3 regions of the Bradyrhizobium sp. 195 genome follow, and region 1 is predicted to be linked to each of the others. Evidence: predicted binding sites of a transcription regulator. Region 1 holds the regulator's gene; each other region holds the start of a gene.

Region 1 (7,738 bases):
CGATGCTCCTCATAGGTCATGAGGTCGGCCATCACCTGGCAGGGATGCGAACGCCGCGTCAGGCCGTTGATGACCGGCACGGTGGCGTTGGCCGCAAGCTCCAGCAGCGCCTCGTGATTGAGGATGCGGATCATGATGGCGTCGACATAGCGCGACAGCACGCGCGCGGTGTCGGCGATGGTCTCGCCGCGACCGAGCTGCATCTCGGCGCCGGTGAGCATGATGGGCTCGCCGCCGAGCTGGCGCATGGCGACGTCGAACGACACCCGCGTCCGCGTCGAGGGACGCTCGAAGATCATCGCCAGCGTCTTGCCTTCGAGCGGCCTGACCGGCTGCTGCGCCTTCTGCTTCGCCTTCATGGCGGAGGATGCGGCGAGCATGCGCTTGAGCTCCGACAGCGGGAGTTCGTTGATGTCGAGGAAGTGTTTCGGCGACTTGCTCATCAGCTTGCCACCCGCTTGGTCAAACTGGACGAGATCGCAGCGCAGGCGCGCTCGAGCCTGATGACGCTGTCCTCGATCTCGGCCTCGGTGACGATCAGAGGCGGCAGGAAGCGCACGACATTGTCGCCCGCGCCGACGGTGAGCAGTTTCTCGCCGCGCAAGGCGGCCACGAGATCGCCCGACGGCACAACGGCCTTGATGCCGATCAGCAGGCCCTCGCCGCGGACTTCGCTGACGACATCGGGATGGCGGTCGATCACGGAGGCGAGCTTCTGCTTGAGCAGCAACGACATCTTCTGCACGTGGTCGAAGAAGCCGGGCTCGAGCATGACGTCGAGCACCGCATTGGCCGCCGAGATCGCCAGCGGATTGCCGCCGAAGGTCGAGCCGTGCGAACCGGGCCCCATGCCGGAAGCCGCATCCGCGGTCGCCAGCACCGCGCCGATCGGGAAGCCGCCGCCGAGCGCCTTCGCCAGCGACATCACGTCAGGTGTGACGCCGGTGCGCCTGTAAGCGAAGAGATCGCCGCTGCGGCCCATGCCGGTCTGCACCTCGTCGAATGCGAGCAGCAGGCCCTTCTCGTCGCAAAGCTGGCGCAGCGCCTTGAGGAAAGAAGGCGTCGCCGAGCGCACGCCGCCCTCGCCCTGGATCGGCTCGATCAGGATGCCGGCAGTGTCGGGGCCGATCGCTTTCTTCACGGCTTCGAGGTCACCATGCGGGACCTGGTCGAAACCGTCCATCGGCGGGCCAAAACCTTCGAGATATTTTGCAGAGCCGGTCGCCGCGAGCGTTGCCAGCGTACGGCCATGGAACGCGCCTTCGAAGGTGATGATGCGGTAGCGCTCGGGATGGCCCTTGGAGAAGTGATGATGGCGGACCAGCTTGATCACACCCTCCAGCGCTTCGGCGCCGGAATTGCAGAAGAACACGAAGTCCGCGAAGCTTTCATTGCACAGGCGCACGGCGAGCTTCTCGCCGTCCGGGCTCTGAAACAGGTTCGACATGTGCCAGAGCCTGGTCGCCTGCTCCTGCAGCGCCTTGATCAGATGCGGGTGGCAATGGCCGAGCGCATTCACAGCGACTCCCGAGGTGAAATCGAGATAGCGATCGCCATTGGTCGCGATCAGCCAGCAGCCTTCGCCGCGTTCGAAACCGAGGTCGGCCCTGGCGAAAACGGGGAGCAAATGCGGCGCTGCGCTGTTAGTCATGACGATCACTTGAATGTTGCGGACGGTGTGACGCGTGCATTGCGCAACGCACCATTGACCGGCCCGGAAAACGAAACGTGCCGCCTTTTAAGGGCGGCACGCAGGACTATCTTATGCTTGGCAAGACGGGTGTCAATGCCGCCCGGAAAGCCTCAGGAAACGCTGAATCCGTAGTCTTGCGGTGCCGATTTTGCGGGTTTTCACCACGGAACATGTGGAAGCGAGTCGGCGGACTCTTGCGCGGGAGTCACGCCATATTGTAGCGTTTGGATTGTCAGATACGACATCTCGTGCAGCGGTTCTGATCCCAAGAGTCCTCTTGTACCGGCGTAAACGTTCGGGCGTCAGTCACGCGCCCGGCGAGCCTTAAGGGATTCTGACGGCACGGGTTTTTGAAGGCTTAGGCATTCGCTGCAAGGCCCCAGGATGGCTGGCCGGCAGCGAGGGAAAGGGTGCAATGACGGTTTTGACCTGGTCCGATGATCGCGTCGAGCAGCTGAAAAAGCTCTGGGAGGCCGGACTTTCGGCCAGCCAGATCGCAGCAGAGCTCGGCAATGTGACCCGCAATGCCGTGATCGGCAAAGTGCACAGGCTCGGTCTGTCCGGCCGCGCCAAGAGCCCTTCGTCGGCAGCGCCCCGCCCGCGCAAGGCGCGTCCCGCGCAGCACATGATGCGCGTGACCCGCCCCATTGCGCGCGGCAACACCGCGCTGGCGCAGGCCTTCGAGGTCGAGGTGGAGGCAGAGCCTGTCACCTACGACAACGTGGTGCCGATGAGCCAGAGGTTGTCGCTGCTCGAGCTGAACGAGGCGACCTGCCACTGGCCGGTCGGCGATCCCTCGAGCCCGGATTTCTTCTTCTGCGGCGGCAAGGCGCTCTCCGGCCTGCCCTATTGCGCCCAGCACTCGCGCGTGGCGTATCAGCCCGCGGCGGACCGTCGTCGTGCACCGGCCAAGCCGGGCCCGCGGTAAGCTTGTTCTGAGATCAAGAGAGAGCCGTCATCTGATGATGGCTCAACAAACTCGATGTCGTCCCGGACAAGCGCGCCACAAGCGCGCGCAGATCCGGGACCCATAGCCACCGCAAGATGTGGTTACGGGGACTCGGAGTTACCTTTTCGCAAAAACAACCGCTGCCTGTGGTTATGGGTCCCGGATCGGCGCTTCGCTTGTCCGGGACGACACCGACGTTGTGGCAACAGCCCGCAAACCTTACGTCTGCTCAGCCTTCGCGAAGCGATCATCCAGCGCGTAGCCGGCGCCGCGGACGGTGCGGATCGGGTCCTGCTCGCGGCCGAGATTGAGCAGCTTGCGCAGGCGGCCGATATGGACGTCGACGGTGCGCTCGTCGATGTAGATGTCGCGGCCCCAGACGCTGTCGAGCAGCTGCTCGCGCGAGAACACGCGGCCGGGATGCTCCAGGAAGAACTCCAGCAGCCGATATTCGGTCGGGCCGAGATCAATCGGCCGGCCCGAGCGCGCGACGCGACGCTTGTCGCGATCGAGCTCGATATCGCCATAGGCGAGCACGGTGGCGAGCCGCTCGGGGCTGGCGCGCCTGAGCAGACCCTTCACGCGCGCCAAAAGCTCCGGCACCGAGAACGGCTTGACGATGTAGTCGTCGGCGCCGGTCGCAAGACCGCGTACGCGCTCGCTCTCCTCGCCGCGCGCGGTGAGCATGATGATCGGCAGCTGCTTGGTCTCGGGGCGGGTGCGCAGGCGGCGGCACAGCTCGATGCCTGACAGGCCCGGCAGCATCCAGTCGAGCACGATCAGGTCGGGAATGTGCTCCTTGAGGCGGGTGTCGGCGTCGTCGCCGCGCATGACCGTCTCGACGTCATAGCCGTCGCCCTCGAGGTTGTAGCGAAGAAGCTCGGTGAGAGCTTCCTCGTCCTCAACCACCATAATGCGTGCGCCCATGGTGTCGTCGCTCCTTGAGGTCTTCAGCTATTCGGGATCGTCGTGGCGAAGGTGGTCATGTCGCCCTTCGGCCGCTTGTCGGTGATCGCCTGGCCCTCGATCATGTAGAACACGGTCTCGGCGATGTTGGTGGCGTGGTCGCCGATCCGCTCGATGTTCTTGGCGCAGAACATCAGATGGATGCAGAACGAGATGTTGCGCGGATCCTCCATCATGTAGGTGAGGAGCTCGCGGAACAGCGAGGTGCAGATCGCGTCGACTTCCTCGTCGCCCTTCCACACCGCCATCGCCGCCGGCAGATCGTGCGCGGCATAGGCGTCCAGCACCGACTTGACCTGCTGCTGCACGAGGTCGGTCATGTGCTCCAGGCCGCGGAACAGCTTCAGCGGATGGAAGTCGGTCTCCAGCGCGGCGACGCGCTTGCCCATGTTCTTGGCGAGGTCGCCGATCCGCTCAAGGTCGGTCGCAACGCGCATGGCGCCGACGATCTCGCGCAGATCGACCGCCATCGGCTGGCGGCGGGCGATGGTGAGCACGGCGCGTTCCTCGATGCGCTTCTGCAGCGCGTCGAGCTCGGCGTCGATGGTGACGACGCGCTGGCCGAGCGCGACGTCGCGGCGGATCAGCGCGTCGACGGATTCGACGATCATGCGCTCGGCGATCCCGCCCATCTCGGCGACCAGGCGGGTGAGCTCCTGGAGGTCGGTGTCGAAAGCCTTGGCGGTATGTTCAGTACCCATGTTCCGTCTCCTCAGCCGAACCGGCCGGTGATGTAATCCTGCGTGCGCCGGTCGGTCGGCGACGTGAAGATCTTGCTGGTGTCGTCGAACTCGATCAGCTCGCCGAGATACATGAAGGCGGTCTTGTCGGAGACGCGCGCCGCCTGCTGCATGTTGTGGGTGACGATCGCGATCGTGTAGTTGTCGGACAGTTCCTGGATCAGCTCCTCGACCTTGGCGGTCGAGATCGGATCCAGTGCCGAGCAGGGCTCGTCGAACAGGATCACCTCGGGCCGCACCGCGACGGTGCGCGCGATGCAGAGGCGCTGCTGCTGACCGCCGGAGAGCGACAGGCCGGAGGCGTTGAGCTTGTCCTTGACCTCGTTCCACAGCGCGCCGCCACGCAGCGCCTTCTCGACGCGGTCGTCCATCTCGGACTTCGAGATCTTCTCGTAGAGGCGGATGCCGAAGGCGATGTTCTCGTAGATCGTCATCGGGAACGGCGTCGGCTTCTGGAACACCATGCCGACTCGGGCGCGCAGCAAATTGAGGTCCAGCCTGGCGTCGAGGATGTTGGTCTGGTCGAGCATCAGCTGGCCGGTGGCGCGCTGGCCCGGATAAAGATCATACATCCGGTTGAAGATGCGCAGCAGGGTCGACTTGCCGCAACCGGACGGGCCGATGAAGGCCGTGACACGGTGGGTGCCGAGCGCCAGATTGATGTTCTTCAGCGCATGGTGCTCACCGTAGTAGAAGTTGAGGTTGCGCGCGGTGACCTTGGCCGGTGCCTCGGGCAGCGGTTGCGAGCCGGGATGAACGGTCGGCGCGCTCACGGAAACAGACATTTCACTCATTTTGCAGTCCTCTCGGCGCCGATGATGCGCGCGCCAATGTTCAGGGCAAGCACGGTCAGGGTGATCAGCAGCGCACCGCTCCAGGCGAGCTGCTTCCAATAGGCGTAAGGGCTCTGGACGAAATTGTTGATCGTGACCGGCAGGTTGGCCATCGTCTTGTCCAGGCCGAGGCTGAAGAACTGGTTCGACAGCGCTGTGAACAGCAGCGGCGCGGTCTCGCCGGCGACGCGGGCGGTGGCGAGCAGCACGCCGGTGATGAGGCCCGAGCGTGCCGCGCGATAGGCGATGCGCTTGATGACCAGCGAACGCGGAAGGCCCAATGCGCTGGCGGCTTCCCGCAGCGGATTCGGCACCAGCAGCAGCATGTCCTCCGTGGTGCGTACCACCACCGGGATGACGATGACCGCGAGTGCCAGCGCGCCGGCGATCGCCGAGAAGCCGCGCATCGGCACCACCACCGCGCCGTAGATGAACAGGCCGATGATGATCGAGGGCGCCGACAAGAGGATGTCGTTGATGAAACGGATCACCGAGGTCAGCTTGTCGTTGCGGCCGTACTCGGCGAGATAGGTGCCGGCGAACAGGCCGAGCGGTGCGCCGATGCCGACGCCGAGCACGGTCATGATGATCGAGCCGACGATGGCGTTGCGCAGGCCGCCCTCGGTCGAGCCGGGCGGCGGCGTGTCGGCGGTGAAGACCTGAAGGTTCAGGCCAGCGAGGCCGTTGTAGAGCAGCGTGATCAGGATCAGCGCGAGCCAGGTGACGCCGAAGGCGGCCGCGGCGAAGCAGAGCCCGCGGATGACGATGTCCTTGCGGCGGCGGCGCGAATAGATCGGATTGAGGGCCATGACGTTAGTTCCCCGCTTTCTTGTCCAGCCGCATCAGCATCAGCCGCGCGGCGGCCAGCACGAAGAACGTCAGCACGAACAGCAACAGGCCGAGCAGGATCAGGCCGGACTGGTGCAGGCCATCGCTCTCGGCGAACTCGGAGGCGATCGCCGCCGAGATCGTGGTGCCCGGTGCGAAGATCGACGAGGAGATGCGGAACGAGTTGCCGATGATGAAGGTCACCGCCATGGTCTCGCCGAGCGCGCGGCCCAGCGCCAGCATGACGCCGCCGATGATGCCGACGCGGGTGTAGGGGATCACCACGCTGCGCACGACTTCCCAGGTGGTGCAGCCGACGCCGTAGGCGGCCTCCTTCAGCACCGGCGGCACCGTCTTGAACACGTCGACCGAGATCGAGGTGATGAAGGGCAGCACCATGATGGCGAGGATCAGCGCGGCATTGAACGTGCTGAGATAGGACGGGGGACCTGCGAAGATCGCGCCCAGCACGGGGACGCCGTCGAAGATCTTGATCATGAAGGGCTGGAAGGTGTTGGCCAGGAACGGGCCCAGCACGAAGAAGCCCCACATGCCGTAGATGATCGAGGGAATGCCGGCGAGCAGCTCGATCGCCATGCCGATCGGGCGGCGCAGCCATTGCGGGCAGAGCTCGGTGAGGAAGATCGCAATGCCGAGACCGACCGGAATGGCGATCAGCATCGCGATGAAGGAGGTGACCAGCGTGCCGTACATCGGCCCGAGCGCGCCGAGCACGGGCGGATCGGCCGACGGCGCCCAGCGCTGCGTCCACAGGAAGGAAAGGCCGTATTCCCTGATCGCCGGGAACGCACCGACGATCAGCGAGAGGATGATCCCGCCGAGGATCAACAGCACCGAGATCGCGGACAGCCGCGTGATCCAGTAGAAGGTGACGTCGCCGAGCTTGAACGCGCTCAAGGCCTTGGCGCGGTCATACGGTCCGGCGTCGTCGATGATATCGCTCTGAACGGCCATTTCTGCCACGCCGATCCCCTGTGCCCGTTATATACGCTTGTTGCCGGTTCTTTTGGTCTTGCGCTCCGGACACGGCGTAAGGCCGATCCGGAGCGGAGGTTTTTCGAGCTCCCGGAGTGATGTCCGGGCAAGGAGCGGTTAGCTCTTGATCTCGGCAGCCCAGGTCTTCTCGATCAGCTGGACGACGCTGTCCGGCATCGGGATGTAGTCGAGCTCCTCGGCCGCCTTGCCGCCGCTCTTGAAGGCCCAGCGGAAGAACTTGATGGCTTCCTGCGAGGCCGCCTTGTCGGTGGCGGACTTGTGCATCAGGATGAAGGTCGCCGCGGTGATCGGCCAGGACTTCTCGCCGGGCTGGTCGGTCAGGATGACGTAGTAGCCGGGCGCCTTGGCCCAGTCGGCGTTGGAGGCGGCCGCCTGGAACGCTTCGACGGTCGGCTGCACCGGCTTGCCGGCCTTGTTGACGAGACCGGTGTAGGTCAGCTTGTTCTGCTTGGCATAGGCGTACTCGACGTACCCGATCGAGTTCTTGGTCTGGCTGATGTTGCCCGACACGCCTTCGTTGCCCTTGGCGCCGACGCCGACCGGCCACTCGACCGCGGTGCCCTCACCGACCTTGCTCTTCCAGTCCGCGCTGGCCTTGGAGAGGTAGTTGGTGAAGTTGAAGGTGGTGCCCGAACCGTCCGAGCGGCGGACGACGGTGATCGCCTCCGAGGGCAGCTTCGCGTTCGGATTGAGCTTCTTGATCGCGGCGTCA
Region 2 (7,738 bases), 150 kb from region 1:
AGCGTTGCTTCGGCGAGCTCGAAGACGCCGTGCAGGCCGCGCGCACCTATCGCGGCAAGATCCTGTCGCTCGAGGAGTCTTCCGACTACCGCGGCCAATCCCGCGGCATCAATGTACACCGGCTGCCGACCGTCGGACGCGACGGGGTGATCCTGCCGGAGCGGACTCTGCGGCTGCTCGATCGCAACGCGCTGACGTTCGTCGGCACCCGCGAGCAGTTGCGGCGGCTCGGGCAATCGACGCGCAAGGGCATTCTGCTTTATGGACCGCCCGGCACAGGCAAGACCCATACGATCCGCTATCTCGCAACGCATCTGCCTGGACACACGACCCTGATTATCACCGCCGAGCAGATAGGTCTTCTCAACGCCTATATGAGCCTGGCACGGCTGCTGCAGCCCTCGATGGTGGTGATCGAGGACGTCGACCTGATCGCGCGCGACCCCCGCAACATGGGGCCGTGCGAAGAATCCATGCTCAACAGGCTGCTCAACGAGATGGACGGACTGAAGCAGGATGCCGACATCCTGTTCGTTCTCACCACCAATCGGCCGCAGGATCTGGAAGCCGCCCTGGCCGGTCGCCCCGGCCGCATCGACCAAGCCATCGAAGTGCCGCTCCCGGACGAGAATGGCCGGAGCAAGCTGGTGCGCCTCTATGGCAAGGGACTGCCGCTCGACGACGCGATCGTCATCGAGGCTGCCCGCCGCAGCGAGGGGACGAGTTGCGCCTTCATCAAGGAACTGATGCGGAGGCTGGCGCAAGCCAGCCTGGCGCGCGACGGCGGCAACTCGATCGTTTCGGCCGATATCGACGAAGCCCTCGACGACATGCTGTTCTCGGGCGGCCGGCTCAATGCGCGCCTGCTCGGCGGGGCGCAGGCGATGGCAGCGGAGTGATGTTCGCTGTCATCCATCCGGCCTGTCAGCCTCACGGAGCGCAGGTGAAGCTCGCCGCCTCCGTCACCGCACCCGCCTTGTAATGCGGCCAGGCCGGCCAGCGGCAAAGCGGCAGCGCGCGCAGGGTCGCGAATGAAGGCGGCTCGACCTTCTGCTCGATAACCTCGAGATCGCCAGGCGCCTTGCCCTTCTCGACCCAGTCGACCAGAACGCTCAGCATGTCGACATTGGCCGGCGCGCCGGAGCCGACATGATCGACGCCGGGTGCGGTGTAGAGCCGCGCGAACTCCGCGGTCTCGGCCTTGCCGAGCTTGCGCTCGACGCTCTCGAAATAGCGGATGCCGGCATAGGGGTTCTGGGCGTAGTCCGCCATGTGCTCGAGCATGATCAGCCGGCCGCCGCGGGCGCGGAAGCGACTGAGATCGGGATCGGTCGAATCCATCAGCTTCGAGACCTCGAGCAGCCGCGCCTTGTGCTCCTCCACCTTGTAGGTGGTGACATCGAGCTTGGGATCGCGCGCAAAGACATATTGAATGCCGCCGGCGCCGTAGATCCAGGCGATGCCGTTGTTGGGCGCGGGCGGCTGCGCCGGCGGCGCAGTGCCGAGCCACCACGCGGTCCAGCCGCCGGTCGGCCCGATCGCCGGCGTATCCTCGCCCGAGACGCCCCAGCCCGGATAATCGTCGAGGCCGTTGGCGAGCGCGAACGGGAATTTGTAGGTCGCGTGCAGGGTCTCGATCGCCCTGATCTGCGCGTCGGTGAGACACTGATCGCCGCTCTGGCCAGAGGCGCAGCGCAGCGTCTCGACCTTGAAGGCGGCCTTGCAGCCGACGGGGTCCTGAACCAGCTCATCGTCGGAGCCGTCGGCCTTGTCGCATGCCGCCCGCACGGCCTCACCGACGAGCTTCACCTGCGCCGGATTGATCCAGCCCGCACCCATGGTGACGAGACCCGACCGCGTGCCGGCGTGCTGCAGGCCGACCCAGTTGATGACGGGGACGCGGGCGAAGATGCCGTCGAAATCATCCGGGTAGCGCTGCGCCATGGTCAGGCCTTCGCGGCCGCCCTCGGACGAGCCCATGAAGTACATCTTCTGGGGTTTCTTGCCGTAGGCGCGGTCCATCAGCCCAACAGCCGCATCGCGCACCTTCTTGTAGGCGCGGTGAGCGAAATTCTCGAAGGCTTCGTCATTCAGCGCAAAGACCTGCGGCGGCTCGCCTTGCTTGGTCTCGTGGCCCGAGTCAGTGCCGTAGGTGACGAAGCCTCGAGCCAGCGGCGACGGCTTGTCGAAGGGAGAGGCCGGCGGCAGCGCAAGACCCGTGATCAGCACGCCGTTGAAACCGCCGCCGCCATATTGCAGCGAGCGACCGTTCCATTCGACGGGAAGGTTGACCTGAAATCTGATCGGCGGCGCCTTGGGGTCGACCGGGTCGATATGGCCGAGCACCTTGCAGAAGCCGGGATTGGCCGGCGTGATGCGTCCGGACGGCGTCGGCCCGCGTTCGGCGACGGCGAGCTGCGAGGGCGCCAGCAGCATCGCCGAATCGATCTTCACGGCCTCAGTGCCCCCGACGAGGCCCTTGCAGACGCTGTCTGCATCCTCCGCCAGCGTCGCGGCGAACGCGCTGCTCGCTCCCATCGCGGCCACGGCACCGGCTAGCCACACACTCAGCTTCGCAATCCTGCGCGCCATCGTTTCCATCCCTGCTGCTTATCGTTCGGGCGAACAATTCAATGCATGACGTGCCAGCCGTCAATCGCCCCGGCTGATGGTGCGACCGCCATCAACGGAAACCTCCGGGACGCCAGACCGGCTCCACCCCACCCCGCAGAGGTTTGAATTCCGTACGAAATCCTGCCCCGCCCCCGAACTCGGGCCGCACCGCCGACGACCAGATCCACAGGCCGTCATCAATCTGTCATACGACCTGGGGTTACCTGCCTCTGGGGTCGGCATGCTATCATGGCCGCCGAGAACAAGGAGCGAGTGGTGAGCGAAACGATCAATCTCCCGGCGTTACCGACGGACGCCTCAGCGGTCGCACGCATCAAGTCCGAGATCGACATTTCGGATCGCTCACGTCTCGTCACCTTCGGCGAGCGCGCCCAGCGTTCGGTGGTCGAGTTCGCCGACCGCATCCTCGCCCAGACCCAGAACCGCGAGCTCGGCGCCACCGGCAAGCTGTTGACGGACATCCTCGGCAAGGCGCGGGGGCTCGATCCAGCCGATCTCAAGGACAAGGGTTTTCTGACCCGCCTTTTTTCGTCGGCGGAGGCGCGGCTGCGCCGGTTCACCGAGCAGTTCAACGACGTCGCCTCGCAGATCGACCGCGTCTGCGTTGAGCTCGATCGCAACAAGGAGGTCCTGCGCCGCGACATCGCGCTGCTCGACGATCTCTACGAACAGACCCGCGGCGCGCTCGGCCAGCTCGACATGCACATCGCCGCAGGCAAGGCGTTCACCGAGGAATTCCGCGGCGGCAAACTCGTCGAGATGGAGCGGAGCGCGAAGGCGCAAGGCGCGGGCAGCGACGCCATGCTCGCCGCACAGACCTATCAGGATGCGCTCCAGGCGCTCGACCGGCTGGAGAAGCGCGTCTTCTATCTGCAACAGGCGCGCCAGATCGGCATCCAGCAGCTGCCGCAGATCCGCATCGTCCAGTCCGGCGACGAGACGCTGATCGAGAATCTTCAGGCGACGACCGAGCTGACGATTCCCGTGTGGAAGCAGAAGATGATCCTGCTGCTCGGCCTAAACCGGCAAAAGTCCGCGCTTGAATTGCAGAAGACCGTCACCGACGCGACCAACGAGATGATGCGCCAGGCGTCCGAGATGATGAAGACCCAGGCAATCGAGATCGAGAAGCAGTCGCAGCGCGGTATCGTCGATATCCAGACCCTGGAGAAGACCAACCGCGACCTGATCGACACCATCGCCGGCGTGCTCGATGTGCAGGAGCAGGGCCGCACCAAGCGCGCCGGGATCGAGCGCCGCATGGCGGAGCTAACGGACGAGTTGAAGACCGCCATATCGAAGGCCGCTCCCTAGATGCGTGCCATGTAACGGTTTCCCCATGAAGCTTCTGCATAAGGGCTGCTGCATGAAGGCGCGCGCATGAGAACTCTTCGCTTCCTGCGGCGATCGCTGGCGCTGCTCGCGGCAGTGCCGTTGATTGCCACGATGCTGTCGGGCTGCGGCGGGCCCGGGCCACAATTCACCATCCTCTCGGGCTCGGAAAACGACGTCCTCGAACCGCTGGTGCAGGAGTTCTGCAAGTCCCGCAACGCGACCTGCACCATGCGCTATCAGGGATCGCTCGACATCGCCCTGGCCCTCAAGACCGGCGATCCCGGCGCCGACGCGGTTTGGCCGGCCGCCTCGATCTGGATCGACATGTTCGACACCACGCGGCGCGTGAAGATGGTCAAGTCGATCGTGCAGATGCCGGTCATCCTCGGCGTGCGCCGGTCCAGGGCCGAGGCGCTGGGCTGGATCGGTGCCAAGGTGACGGCCAAGGACATCCTAGCCGCCGTGCAAGGCGGCAAGCTGAAATTCCTGATGACATCGGCGACCCAGTCGAATTCGGGAGCTGCCGCCTATCTCGCGATGCTGGCGGCCGGCATCGGCAAGCCCGACCTGATCGAGGCCGGCGATCTCGACAAGCCGGAGGTGCTCGCGACGGCGCGCGGGCTGCTGAAGGGCGTCGAGCGCAGCGCGGGCTCGAGCGGCTGGCTCGCCGACCTCTACCGCGACGGCGAGCGCAGCGGCGCGCATTACCAGGCGATCTGGAATTACGAGGCCGTCATCAAGGAGACCAACGACAAGCTGACCGCCGACAACCATGAGCCGCTTTACGCGATCTATCCCGCCGACGGCGTGGCGGTTGCCGATTCGCCACTGGGCTTCGTCGACCGCGGCCGTGGCAAGGAGGTCGAAGGCTTCTTCACCGATCTTCAGGCCTTCCTGCTCAACGGCGATGCGCAAGGCAAGATCGCCAGGACCGGCCGGCGGGTCGAGCTCGGCCGTGCCACGCCGCTGGCGGCTGACCCGAAGACGAACCTGGATCCGTCCCGGCCGGTGACCGTGATCCGTCCGCCGGAGCCTGCAGTGATTCAGAAGGCGCTCCTGATCTATCAGGAGGCACTGCGGCGACCTTCCCTGACGGCGCTCTGCCTCGACGTCTCCGGCAGCATGCAGGGCGCCGGCGAAGCGCAATTGCTCGACGCCATGCGCTTCCTGCTCACGCCCGCGCGCACGCGCGAGGTGCTGGTGCAATGGACCAAGTCGGATGAAATCCTGGTGCTGCCGTTCAGCGATCACATCCTCTGGACGGCGCATGCCAGCGGCGACGAGAGCGAGCAGACCGGCCTGCTCGCGCGCGCGCTCGAACTACGCGCCGGCGGTGGCACCGATTTCTATACCTGCGCGGCGCAGGCACTCGCCGCGATGAAGACGCAGCTCGACGACGGCCAGCATCTGCCGGCCATCGTCATCATGACGGACGGCAAGAGCCAGGGATATATGTCGACATTCGAGAATGCCTGGCGCGCGGATGGTCACCGTGTGCCGGTGTTCGGCGTGACGTTCGGCTCCGAGGTCGATCGTGCCCAGCTTGACAATCTGGCGAAACTGACCGGAGGCCGCGTGTTCGACGGCAGCAAGAGTCTCACCGACGCGTTTCGCGCTGTACGAGGATACAACTGAATGGCCGCGATGCCGTCCGGGCTTGGCTGGATCGCGGGTGGCGTGGCAGCAGCAGTGCTGCTGCCGTCGCTCGCGATCGGGCTCGCCATGCCGTTCTGGATCGCGCTTACGATCAGCGCGGTCGCCGGTGGCGGCATTGTCGTGGCACTTGCGCCAAGAAACCGGTTCGCCGCGCTGGAGGCCAGCGGCGTCGCGCGCGGCAAGATCGAGTTCGCGAACGAGCTGCTGGCCGAGGCCGAGCCGCTTGCGGAACAGATGGACTATGCCGCGTCGGCGATCCGAAGCCGCGCGGTCGCCGATCGCATCCGTCATCTGGTACAAATCGCCCGTGACATTTTCGCCGCCATCGAGCGCGATCCGCTGCGGCTCGACCGGGTGCGCCGATTCCTGACCTACTATTTGCCGCGCGCGGCCGAGATTGCCGACGCCTATCGCGCGCTGGAGAAGAGCCCGGTGCCCGACACGGCGCGACTGGCCGCTACAGGTGCCATGATCGATCGGCTCGATGGCGCCTTCACCCGCTATGCCGCCAATCTCCAGGACGCCGACCTCGACAAGCTGGACATCGAGCTGAAGCTGTTGAAAAGCTCGCTCGACGAGGACATCGGCCCGGCAGCGCCCGTCGAGACCAAGAGAGGAACCTCCTGATGGCTATCTCGCGCCGCGCCTTCGGCATCGGCCTCGTCGCTGCAAGCGCGGCGGCGACCGGCGGCTATGTGTATTTGCGCGAGCATCCCGAAATCGCCGGCCGCTTCGGCGAAGCGAAGCGGCTGTCCGGCTTTGCGGGCGGCGAGAAAGAGGGTTTTCTCGCCAATGCCCGCGTCAAGAGCGTGCTGGAACGCCGCTTCGGGCTGATCCTCGACGGACGCCGCGCCGGGTCGGTCGAAATGGTCCGCGAGCGCGCGCTGCTCGACCAGAAGCCGCAATTCCTGTGGCCGTCCTCGTCGGTGCTGGTCGAGGTGGCCCGCTCGTCCGGCATCAAGATCTCGCGCGACCAGGTGATCTTCAATTCGCCGATCGTGCTTTATTCCTGGGACAGGATCGCTGACGGCCTGGTGAAGGGTGGCATCGCCCAGCCCGCCGGCGGGCCACGCTACACGGTGGACCTGTCGAAACTGCTCAAGGCCATCATCGCCGGCGAGAACTGGTCGGCAATCGGCGTCGCCGACCTGTTCGGCCGCGCCCGCGTGGTCTGCACCGATCCGAACAAATCCAACTCCGGTTTCATGTTCGCGGGCCTTGCGGCGAGCCTTTTGTCCGGCGACGTCGTGATGCCTGACACGCTGAGCAAGATCGACGGTGACGTCGCGACCGTCTTCCGCCGCATGGGCTTCAAGCCGCCGTCCTCGGGCAAATTGTTCGACGATTATGTCGCCGGCGGCGCCGGCGCGCAGCCGCTGATCGTCGGTTACGAGAACCAGCTCGTCGAATGGGTGCTCCAGGACGCGGAGCGCTGGAAGCGGCTCGAGGCCAACGCCCCGGCCAAGCCGGTCATTCTCTATCCGCAGCCGACAGTGTTCTCGGCCCATCCGCTCATCAGCATCGAGCGCCAGGCCGACGAGCTGATCGAGGCCCTGATGAGCGAGAGCCTGCTCGAAATGGCCTGGGAGGACCACGGTTTTCGCGGGCCGCTCGGCACCATCGGCAAGGCGCGCAATGCGCTGTTGCAGTCGCGCCTGCTCGAACGGATCGACGCCGTGCTGCCGATGCCCGACGCACCGGTCATGCTGGCCCTGCTCGACCGGCTCGCCGCATAGGCAGCCGGCACGTTCGTTTCAGAACGCGCCGAACGCGCTGCCCAGCGCGATCACGGCCACCAGCGCCAGCAGCGACGTCACGATGCCCACCATGACGATGTCGAAATAGCTGTCGCGATGGGTCAGGCCGCAGATCGCGAGCAGGCTGACCACCGCACCATTGTGCGGCAAGATGTCGAGGGTCCCCGAGCCGATCACCGCCACGCGATGCATCAGCCCGAGGTCGATGCCGATACGATCGGCAAGTTCGACATAGGTCTGGCCGAGGGCCTCGAGGGCGATGGTCAGGCCTCCCGACGCCGACCCGGTCAGCGCGGCCAGGATGTTGGTCGCGACGGCGAGCGAGACCAGCGGTCCGCCTTCGATTCCGAGGACCC
Region 3 (7,738 bases), 2.8 Mb from region 1:
TCTGCCAGCGCGAGGAGCTGCTCGGCTATCTCCAGAAGGTCGCCGAAGAATACGGCATTCGCGAGCATCTGCGCGTCAACACCGAGCTGACCTCGTCGCGCTGGGACGAAGGCACGCAGCGCTGGATATCCACGCTGAAAACGAAGGACGGCGAAGAGACGTTCGCATCCACCGCGCTGGTCTCGGCCATCGGCCAACTCAACGATCCCTCCCGCGCCCGTTTCAAGGGCGAGGAGGACTTCACGGGAACGATCCTGCATTCGGCGCTGTGGTCCGACGACATCAAGCTCGACGGCAAGCATGTCGCCGTGATCGGCACCGGCGCGACATCGATGCAGCTGGTGCCGTCGATCGCTGGACGTGTGGCCTCGGTCACGGTCTATCAGCGCAGCGCTCAATGGGCGCGGCCGGTGAAGGGCTATGCCGATCCGATCAGCGAGGGCGCGCGCTGGCTGCTGGCGCATCTGCCGTTCTATGTGCAGTGGTACCGCTTCAACATGTTCTGGCGCTATGGCGACGGCCTGCTGCCCTTCTTGCGCAAGGATCCGGCCTGGCCGCATCCGGAGCGCGCCGTCAACAAGGGCAATGACCGGCACCGCCAGGAACTGACCGACTTCATCCTGTCCGAGCTGCAAGACCGGCCCGACCTGATCGAGAAATGCGTGCCGACCTATCCGCCCTACGGCAAGCGCATCCTGCTCGACAACAATTGGTTCAAGACCTTGAGGCGGGACAATGTCGAACTCGTCACCGAGGCGATCGATCATTTCGATCAGGGTGGCGTCGTTACCGCCGACGGCAAGCACCGTCCCGCCGATATCATCGTGGTCGCGACCGGCTTCAAGGTGACGGAAATGGCGGCCCGCCTCAACATCAGCGGCCGCTACGGCCAGGATTTGCGCCAGGCCTGGAGCAACGACAACCCGACGGCGTTCCTCGGCCTCACCGTGCCTGGCTTCCCAAATTTCTTCTGCATGCTGGGCCCCAACTCCGGCCCCGCCCATGGCGGCAGTGTCATCTTCCAGTCGGAATGCCAGAGCCGCTACATCTCAGCCTGTCTCGCCGACATGATCGAGCAGGACGTCGCCGCCATCGACGTCCGCCAGGATGTGCTCGACGACTACGTCCGCAAGGTCGATGCCGAACACGAGGCGATGATTTGGACCCATCCCGGCATGAGCACCTATTATCGCAACTCAAGCGGCCGCGTGTTTTCGGCGATGCCCTGGCGGTTCGTCGACTACTGGCGCATGACACATGATCCGGATTTGGGGCAGTACAGGCTGACGAAGGCGTGAATTCTCAGCACTGACTCTGGCCGACGCATTAGTTACGCTGGTCCCACAGCGTCATTGCGAGCGTAGCGAAGCAATCCAGAGTCTTTCCGCGGAAAGATCCTGGATTGCTTCGCTGCGCTCGCAATGACGGAGGTTGCGGCCTCTACGCCGCCAACCCGCTTTCCACCGGCGCGAACTCCAGCCCCAGACTCTCCGCCACCGCCTTGTTGGTAATCCGCCCGCGGTGCACGTTGAGCCCGTTGCGCAGATGCGGGTTCTCCAGCACCGCGGCAAAGCCTTTGTTCGCCAGCATCAGGCCGAACGGCAGCGTCGCGTTGTTCAGCGCCTGGCTGGACGTCACCGGCACCGCGCCCGGCATATTGGCGACGCAGTAATGCACGACGCCATCCACCTCATAGGTTGGATCAGTGTGCGTGGTCGGATGCGAGGTCTCGAAGCAGCCGCCCTGGTCGATCGCGACGTCGACCAGCACGGCGCCGGGCCGCATCGATGTCAGCATCGCGCGCGTGACCAGCTTCGGTGCGCTTGCGCCCGGCACCAGCACCGCGCCGATCACGACGTCGGCGGCGAACACCTCCTCCTCGACCGCCTCGATCGTCGAAAAGCGGGTGCGCACGCGTCCGATAAAGAGATCGTCCAGCTGGCGTAGACGAGGAATCGAGCGGTCGATCACCGTCACTTCCGCACCGAGACCTGCGGCCATGCGTGCCGCCTGCGTCCCCACGACCCCGCCGCCGAGCACGACGACCCGCGCCGGCTGCACGCCCGGCACGCCGCCGAGCAGCAGCCCGCGGCCGCCGGCCGACCGCCTGAGCGCGGCGCCGGCAGCCTCGATGGCGAGGCGCCCAGCGACTTCGCTCATCGGCGCGAGCAGCGGCAGGTGACCGCTCGCGTCCGTGACGGTTTCATAGGCGATCGCGGTGCAGCCGGAGGCAACCAGGCCCTTCGCCTGCTCCGGATCCGGCGCAAGATGAAGATAGGTAAAAAGAATCTGGCTTTCTTGGAGCTTGGCCCATTCGCTCTTCTGCGGCTCCTTCACCTTCACAATCATGTCGGACTTGGCAAAGATGTCGCGGGCGCTCTCGGCAATGGTGGCCCCTGCCCGCCGATACACCTCATCGGACGCGCCGATGCCGCCGCCGGCGCCGGTCTCGACCATCACCTGGTGCCCGGCTGCAACATATTCACGGACGGCGCCCGGGGTGAGCCCGACGCGATATTCCTGCACCTTGATCTCCTTGGGCACACCGACGCGCATCTTCCGGGCTCCTTTGCCGACGCCTTGATTCTGTTCCTCATCGTAGCGACGGGGCCGGTTTGGTTTCGTGCAAATATCCGCTAGTTTCGGTCGGCCCGCGCCGGTTTCCGGCGCTGAAGCGCCCCTTCACGCTGGAAACGAAACATTGCCCCTCGACCGGAAAGACCTCGCGATCCTCGCGGAACTCACGACCAATGCGCGTGCCAGCCACACCGAGCTTGCCAACAAGGTCGGGCTATCAAGCACGGCGCTGGCACGGCGGCAGAAGGCGCTCGAGGACGAGGGCTACATCCAGGCCTACCGCGCCGCGCTCGACCTCGCCCAGTTCGGCCTCACCACAACCGTGCTGGTTCGCATCGCGCTGGAGAGCCAGAGCGACGAAGCGCTGAAGGCGTTCGAGGCGGAGGTCGTGAAATGCCCTTCCGTCGTGCGTTGCTTCCTGATGTCGGGAACCGACGACTACATCCTCATCGTGCTTGCCCGCGACATCCAGGACTTCGAGCGTATCCACCGCACCGAGCTGTCCCGACTGCCGCGCGTCGCGCGCGTGCAATCGAGTCGCGCTACGCGAAATCGTCAACCGCGCGGTGCCGACGGTGGTGTTCGGCGAGGCAAAGCGCTAGCAGCTCTCCCCTTCCGCAAACGCGACCGAGCCCATCCACGCCATTGTCATCGAATTGTCATCGAATGTGCCGAGAGCTGTGACTCTCCGCACATTCGGGACCCGACATGGACTATTTCAAGCGCTTCAACTTCCTGTTCGCCGCACCTGTGTTCGACGCCGACGACCTCGAGGGCGTCCGCTTCAACCAGATCATCGAGGAGATCCAGCGTTCCGGCTTCGAGGTGGTCCGGGCCCGCAAGCTCGAAGACGCCGAGATGGCGGTCCAGACCGATGCCGCGATCGGCTGCATGGTGGTGGACTGGGGCAAGAAGGGCCTGGAGGGCAAGACCTCGGCGCTGATCAACCTGATGCGGCGGCGCGGCCTCGACTTTCCGATCATCCTGCTGATCCGGCGCAAGCGCTTCGAGGACCTGCCGGTCGAGGTGCTCGACTTCATCGACGGCTATGTCTTCCTGTCCGAGGAGACGCCGACCTTCATCGCCAAGAACCTGATCAGTCGGCTCAAGCAATATGCCGAGACGCTCAAGACACCGTTCTTCGGCGCGCTGGTCGACTATGCCGAGGAAGGCAACCAGCTCTGGACCTGCCCCGGTCACAATGGCGGCGTGTTCTACAACCGCAGCCCGATCGGACGGGTGTTCGTCGAGCATCTCGGCGAATCCGTGTTCCGCGACGATCTCGACAATTCCGTGCTCGACCTCGGCGACCTCCTCACCCATGAAGGTCCCGCGCTGAAGGCGCAGAAGGAAGCAGCAGGGATCTTCGGGGCGGAAAAGACCTATTTCGTGCTCAACGGCACCTCGACCTCGAACAAGGTCGCGCTCGGCGCGCTCGTCACCGACGGTGATCTCGTGCTGTTCGACCGCAACAACCACAAGGCCGCCCATCACGGCGCGCTGATGATCAATGGCGGCGTCCCGGTCTACGTCCCGACCATCCGCAACGCCTGGGGCCTGATCGGCCCGATGCGCTGGGACATGCTCGACGAAAAGGCCTTGCGCGAGGCGATCCGTAACCATCCGCTGGTTGGGGATCGCGACGCCTGGCGCAAGGAGCGGCCGTTCCGCGTCGCCGTGGTCGAGCAGTGCACCTATGACGGCACCATCCACAGCGCCGAGATGATCCTGAAACGCATCGGCCATCTCTGCGAATACATCCTGTTCGACGAGGCCTGGGCCGGCTTCATGAAGTTCCACCCGCTCTATGCCGGCCGCTTTGCCATGGGCCTGTCCAATCTTCCCCCCGAGGCGCCCGGCATCATCGCGACGCAGTCGACCCACAAGCAGCTCGCCAGCTTCTCGCAGGCCTCGCAGATTCACATCAAGGACCGCCACATCCGCGGCCAGAAGCGGCGCGTCGAGCACCGCCGCTTCAACGAAAGTTTCATGCAGCACGCTTCCACGTCGCCGTTCTATCCCCTGTTCGCTTCCCTCGACGTCGGCGCGCAGATGATGAAGGGCCGCTCCGGCGAAGTGCTGTGGGACGACACGATCCGGCTCGGCATCGAGCTGCGCAAAAAGATCCGCGCAATGCGCCGGGAGTTCGAGGAGAAGGAGCAGAATCCGGATCGGCGCTGGTTCTTCGAACCCTTCGTCCCCGATCGCGTCGCCATACCCGACGTCAGCCGCCCGGGCGCTGCACACAATGTCGCCTGGGAAACGCTCTCCACCGACGAGCTCGCCACCAATCCCACGCTGTGGCAGCTCTCCCCGGACAGCAACTGGCATGGCTTCCCCGGCCTCACCGAGGGCTTTGCCATGACCGACCCGAACAAGCTGACGCTGCTGACCCCCGGCTTCGACCGCAGCACCGGGGCCTATGTCGAGCACGGCATCCCCGCGCCGGTCGTCGCGCAATATCTGCGTGAGAACCGCATCGTCCCCGAGAAGAACGACCTCAACTCCCTGCTCTTCCTGCTCACCCCCGGCGTCGAGGCGAGCAAGGCCGGAACGTTGATCTCCGGCCTCGTCGCATTCAAGCGCCTGCACGACGACAATGCGCTGCTGGCGGACGTCATCCCGGAGTTCTACCAGCGGCGGCAGGCGCGCTATGCCGGCGTGCGCCTGCGCGACCTCTGCGGCGACATGCACCGCTTCTTCCGGGCCGCCGAGGTCAGCGCGCTCCAGGCGCGGCAGTTCATGCCCGAGCACATGCCTGAGATCGCGATGTCGCCGCGCGATGCCGCGCGCTACCTGTTCAAGAACGACGTCGACTATCTGCCGATCGAGGCCATTGGGGGCCGCATCGCCACCACGCCCTTCGTGGTCTATCCGCCCGGCATCGCCACCATCGTTCCGGGCGAGCGGCTGAGCGAACGGGCCAAGCCCATGGTGGATTATCTCAAGATGTTCGAAACCTGCTTCAACACCTTTCCGGGCTTCGACGTCGAGATCCAGGGCGTCTACAAGGAGGTCGACGCGCAGGGGCGTATCGGGCTCTACACTTACGTCGTTGCCGAGTAGGTGCGAATGAACGAAACGGCAAATGCGCGTACAGACGACGAACAGGTTTTGGTCCGCACCTCACGTGAGAGCGACGTCGAGGCGATGCTGGCGATCTACCGCCATCACGTCCGCAATGGCGTGCCGCGCGACGTCGAGGGAACCGGAGCGCCTGAGCCGGACGATCTGCGCGACCGGCGCAAGAACCTGAAGCAGACCCGCCTGCCGCATCTGGTCGCGACCTTTCGCGGCGAGGTCGTCGGCTATGCCTACGCCGTGCAGTTCCGCAAGCGGCCGGCCTATCGCTACACCGCCAAGCATTCGATCTACGTTCACCACGAGCAACTCGGCCGCGGGGTCGGACGGCTGCTGCTCCGGGAATTGATCGATGCCTGTGCAGCGGCCGGCTTCCGCCAGATGATCGGCTATATCGACGCCGACAACGCGCCCTCGCTGGCGCTGCACGAAAAGTTCGGCTTCGCGCGCGCCGGCCTGCTCTGCGGCGTCGCCTATCGCCACGGCCGCTGGTCCGACACCGTCATGGTGCAGCGATCGCTCGGCGCCGGGACGACGGCGCCCCCGCCCGTCGCGGCACCCGGCCGCTAGAACTCAGGACGGAAAGTCAGCCGGTCTGACCTGGATACGGTCGGCATGCAGCGACCAATGATGCAAGGCTTGATCCTTGCAAAACTTCGCCTTGGCCCGCTCTCGCGCTTCGTCCTCATCGCAGGCGTCGATCTCGAGCGTGCCCTGACACACTTCGATCTGCCGGCCGTACTGGCCAAGCACGTCCTTCATGAACCTGACGACATAAGTTGACATGGGACCTCCTGCCTGCCCGGCGGCACTCTAATCCCATTTAGGCCGGATGCGGGAGGGGGATTTTGACGCGGATCAAAGCCAAGGGCGATTTCTCGCCCGCGGGTCGCTTCGGTTGTCCCTACCCCGGCATCACCCCGAACGCCTGCTTGAACCGCTCCGCATAAACCGGCCAGACCTCGGGATTGATGATGCGCGGCGGACGCTTGCCGTCGAGCGTATCCAGCACCTGCTCGGCCGCAATGCGGCCCATGTTCTGGCGCGCTTCGATGGTCACGCCTGCGGTGTGCGGACTCGCCAGCACGTTGTCGAACTGGAGCAGCGGATGCTCCGGTGGCGGCGGCTCCTTGGACCAGACGTCGAGGCCGGCACCGGCGATGCGCTTGTCGCGCAGGGCCTGGAGCAGCGCATCCTCGTCGTGGATGAAGCCGCGTGCCGTGGTGATGAAGTAGGCATGCGGCTGCATCAGCGCGAATTCGCGCACGCTGATCATGTTGCGGCTGCCCTTGTTGAGCGGACAGGAGATCGAGACGAAATCGGCGCGGCGCAACAGCTCGTCGAGCTCCACCTTCTCCCCGCCCCGCTCGGCCATCACCTCGGCGGTGAGATACGGGTCATAAGCCAGCACCTTCATGCCGAGCAGGCCCTTGCACAGCGCGGCGATGCGGCGGCCCACATTGCCGAGGCCGATGATGCCGACGGTCTTGTGCTCGACCTCGTTGCCGACGAGATCGTTGCGGTTGACGTCGCGGTCGCGGCGCAGGCGGCGATCCGACTGGATGATGCGCTTGGACAGCGTCAGCATCATCGCCAGCGCGTGCTCGGCAACCGAATGGGCATTGCCGCCGGACTGGTTGACGACCACGACGCCGGCTGCCGTGCAGGCCTCGACGTCGACGGGGTCGAAGCCCGCGCCGTTGCTGGAAACCAGCAGCAGCTTCGGTGCGCGCTTCAGGAAGGCGGCATCGACATGGAAATGCGGGGCGAGCTCGTCGCGGGCGGCGCCGACCTGGTAGACATGGGCAGCGCCGAGGAGCGGCGCGTAGACATCTTCAGGGCTCCCGTTCTCGATGCGATCGAGCTGGACGTCGGGCCGCGCCTTGAGGATGTCGATATAGATCGGATTGGCCAGATAATTGGAGTAGACGACACGCTTGCTGTTGACCGACATCAGGACCCTTCCGGCTCTCCAGGAATCAGCAAGGCCAGCGCGGCGCGCGCCCCCTCCGTGCTTCCTCCCAAGTTTTCGTCCCACACATATGACATGGCGGCGCCGACCACGGCAGGTCTTCTGGCG

The links. Region 1 encodes PhoB, which activates phosphate uptake and scavenging genes when phosphate is short. Its sites were predicted from a motif close to TGTCATNNANCTGTCAT; they were not measured.
Positions count from the first base shown of each region.
Region 2: IVB26_RS02985 (toxic anion resistance protein) is a predicted target of PhoB. The motif match lies at 2,806-2,822, and genes of this name have one in related genera.
Region 3: IVB26_RS15120 (Orn/Lys/Arg family decarboxylase) is a predicted target of PhoB. The motif match lies at 3,224-3,240, and genes of this name have one in related genera.

Region 1 covers NZ_CP082161.1:493,998-501,735, reverse strand. The annotation lists gene argF (ornithine carbamoyltransferase) at 1-443, opposite strand, end outside; gene IVB26_RS02235 (aspartate aminotransferase family protein) at 443-1,651, opposite strand; gene IVB26_RS02230 (GcrA family cell cycle regulator) at 2,109-2,621, shown strand; gene phoB (phosphate regulon transcriptional regulator PhoB) at 2,862-3,569, opposite strand; gene phoU (phosphate signaling complex protein PhoU) at 3,593-4,309, opposite strand; gene pstB (phosphate ABC transporter ATP-binding protein PstB) at 4,321-5,142, opposite strand; gene pstA (phosphate ABC transporter permease PstA) at 5,139-5,990, opposite strand; gene pstC (phosphate ABC transporter permease subunit PstC) at 5,995-6,984, opposite strand; gene pstS (phosphate ABC transporter substrate-binding protein PstS) at 7,123-7,738, opposite strand, start outside.
Region 2 covers NZ_CP082161.1:644,165-651,902, reverse strand. The annotation lists gene IVB26_RS02995 (ATP-binding protein) at 1-899, shown strand, start outside; gene IVB26_RS02990 (tannase/feruloyl esterase family alpha/beta hydrolase) at 931-2,592, opposite strand; gene IVB26_RS02985 (toxic anion resistance protein) at 2,863-3,948, shown strand; gene IVB26_RS02980 (vWA domain-containing protein) at 4,015-5,604, shown strand; gene IVB26_RS02975 (5-bromo-4-chloroindolyl phosphate hydrolysis family protein) at 5,605-6,252, shown strand; gene IVB26_RS02970 (hypothetical protein) at 6,252-7,361, shown strand; partial or broken gene IVB26_RS02965 (GntP family permease) at 7,380-7,738, opposite strand, start outside.
Region 3 covers NZ_CP082161.1:3,281,748-3,289,485, reverse strand. The annotation lists gene IVB26_RS15135 (flavin-containing monooxygenase) at 1-1,298, shown strand, start outside; gene ald (alanine dehydrogenase) at 1,441-2,556, opposite strand; partial or broken gene IVB26_RS15125 (Lrp/AsnC family transcriptional regulator) at 2,702-3,179, shown strand; gene IVB26_RS15120 (Orn/Lys/Arg family decarboxylase) at 3,286-5,643, shown strand; gene IVB26_RS15115 (GNAT family N-acetyltransferase) at 5,650-6,228, shown strand; gene IVB26_RS15110 (hypothetical protein) at 6,232-6,444, opposite strand; gene IVB26_RS15105 (hydroxyacid dehydrogenase) at 6,563-7,612, opposite strand.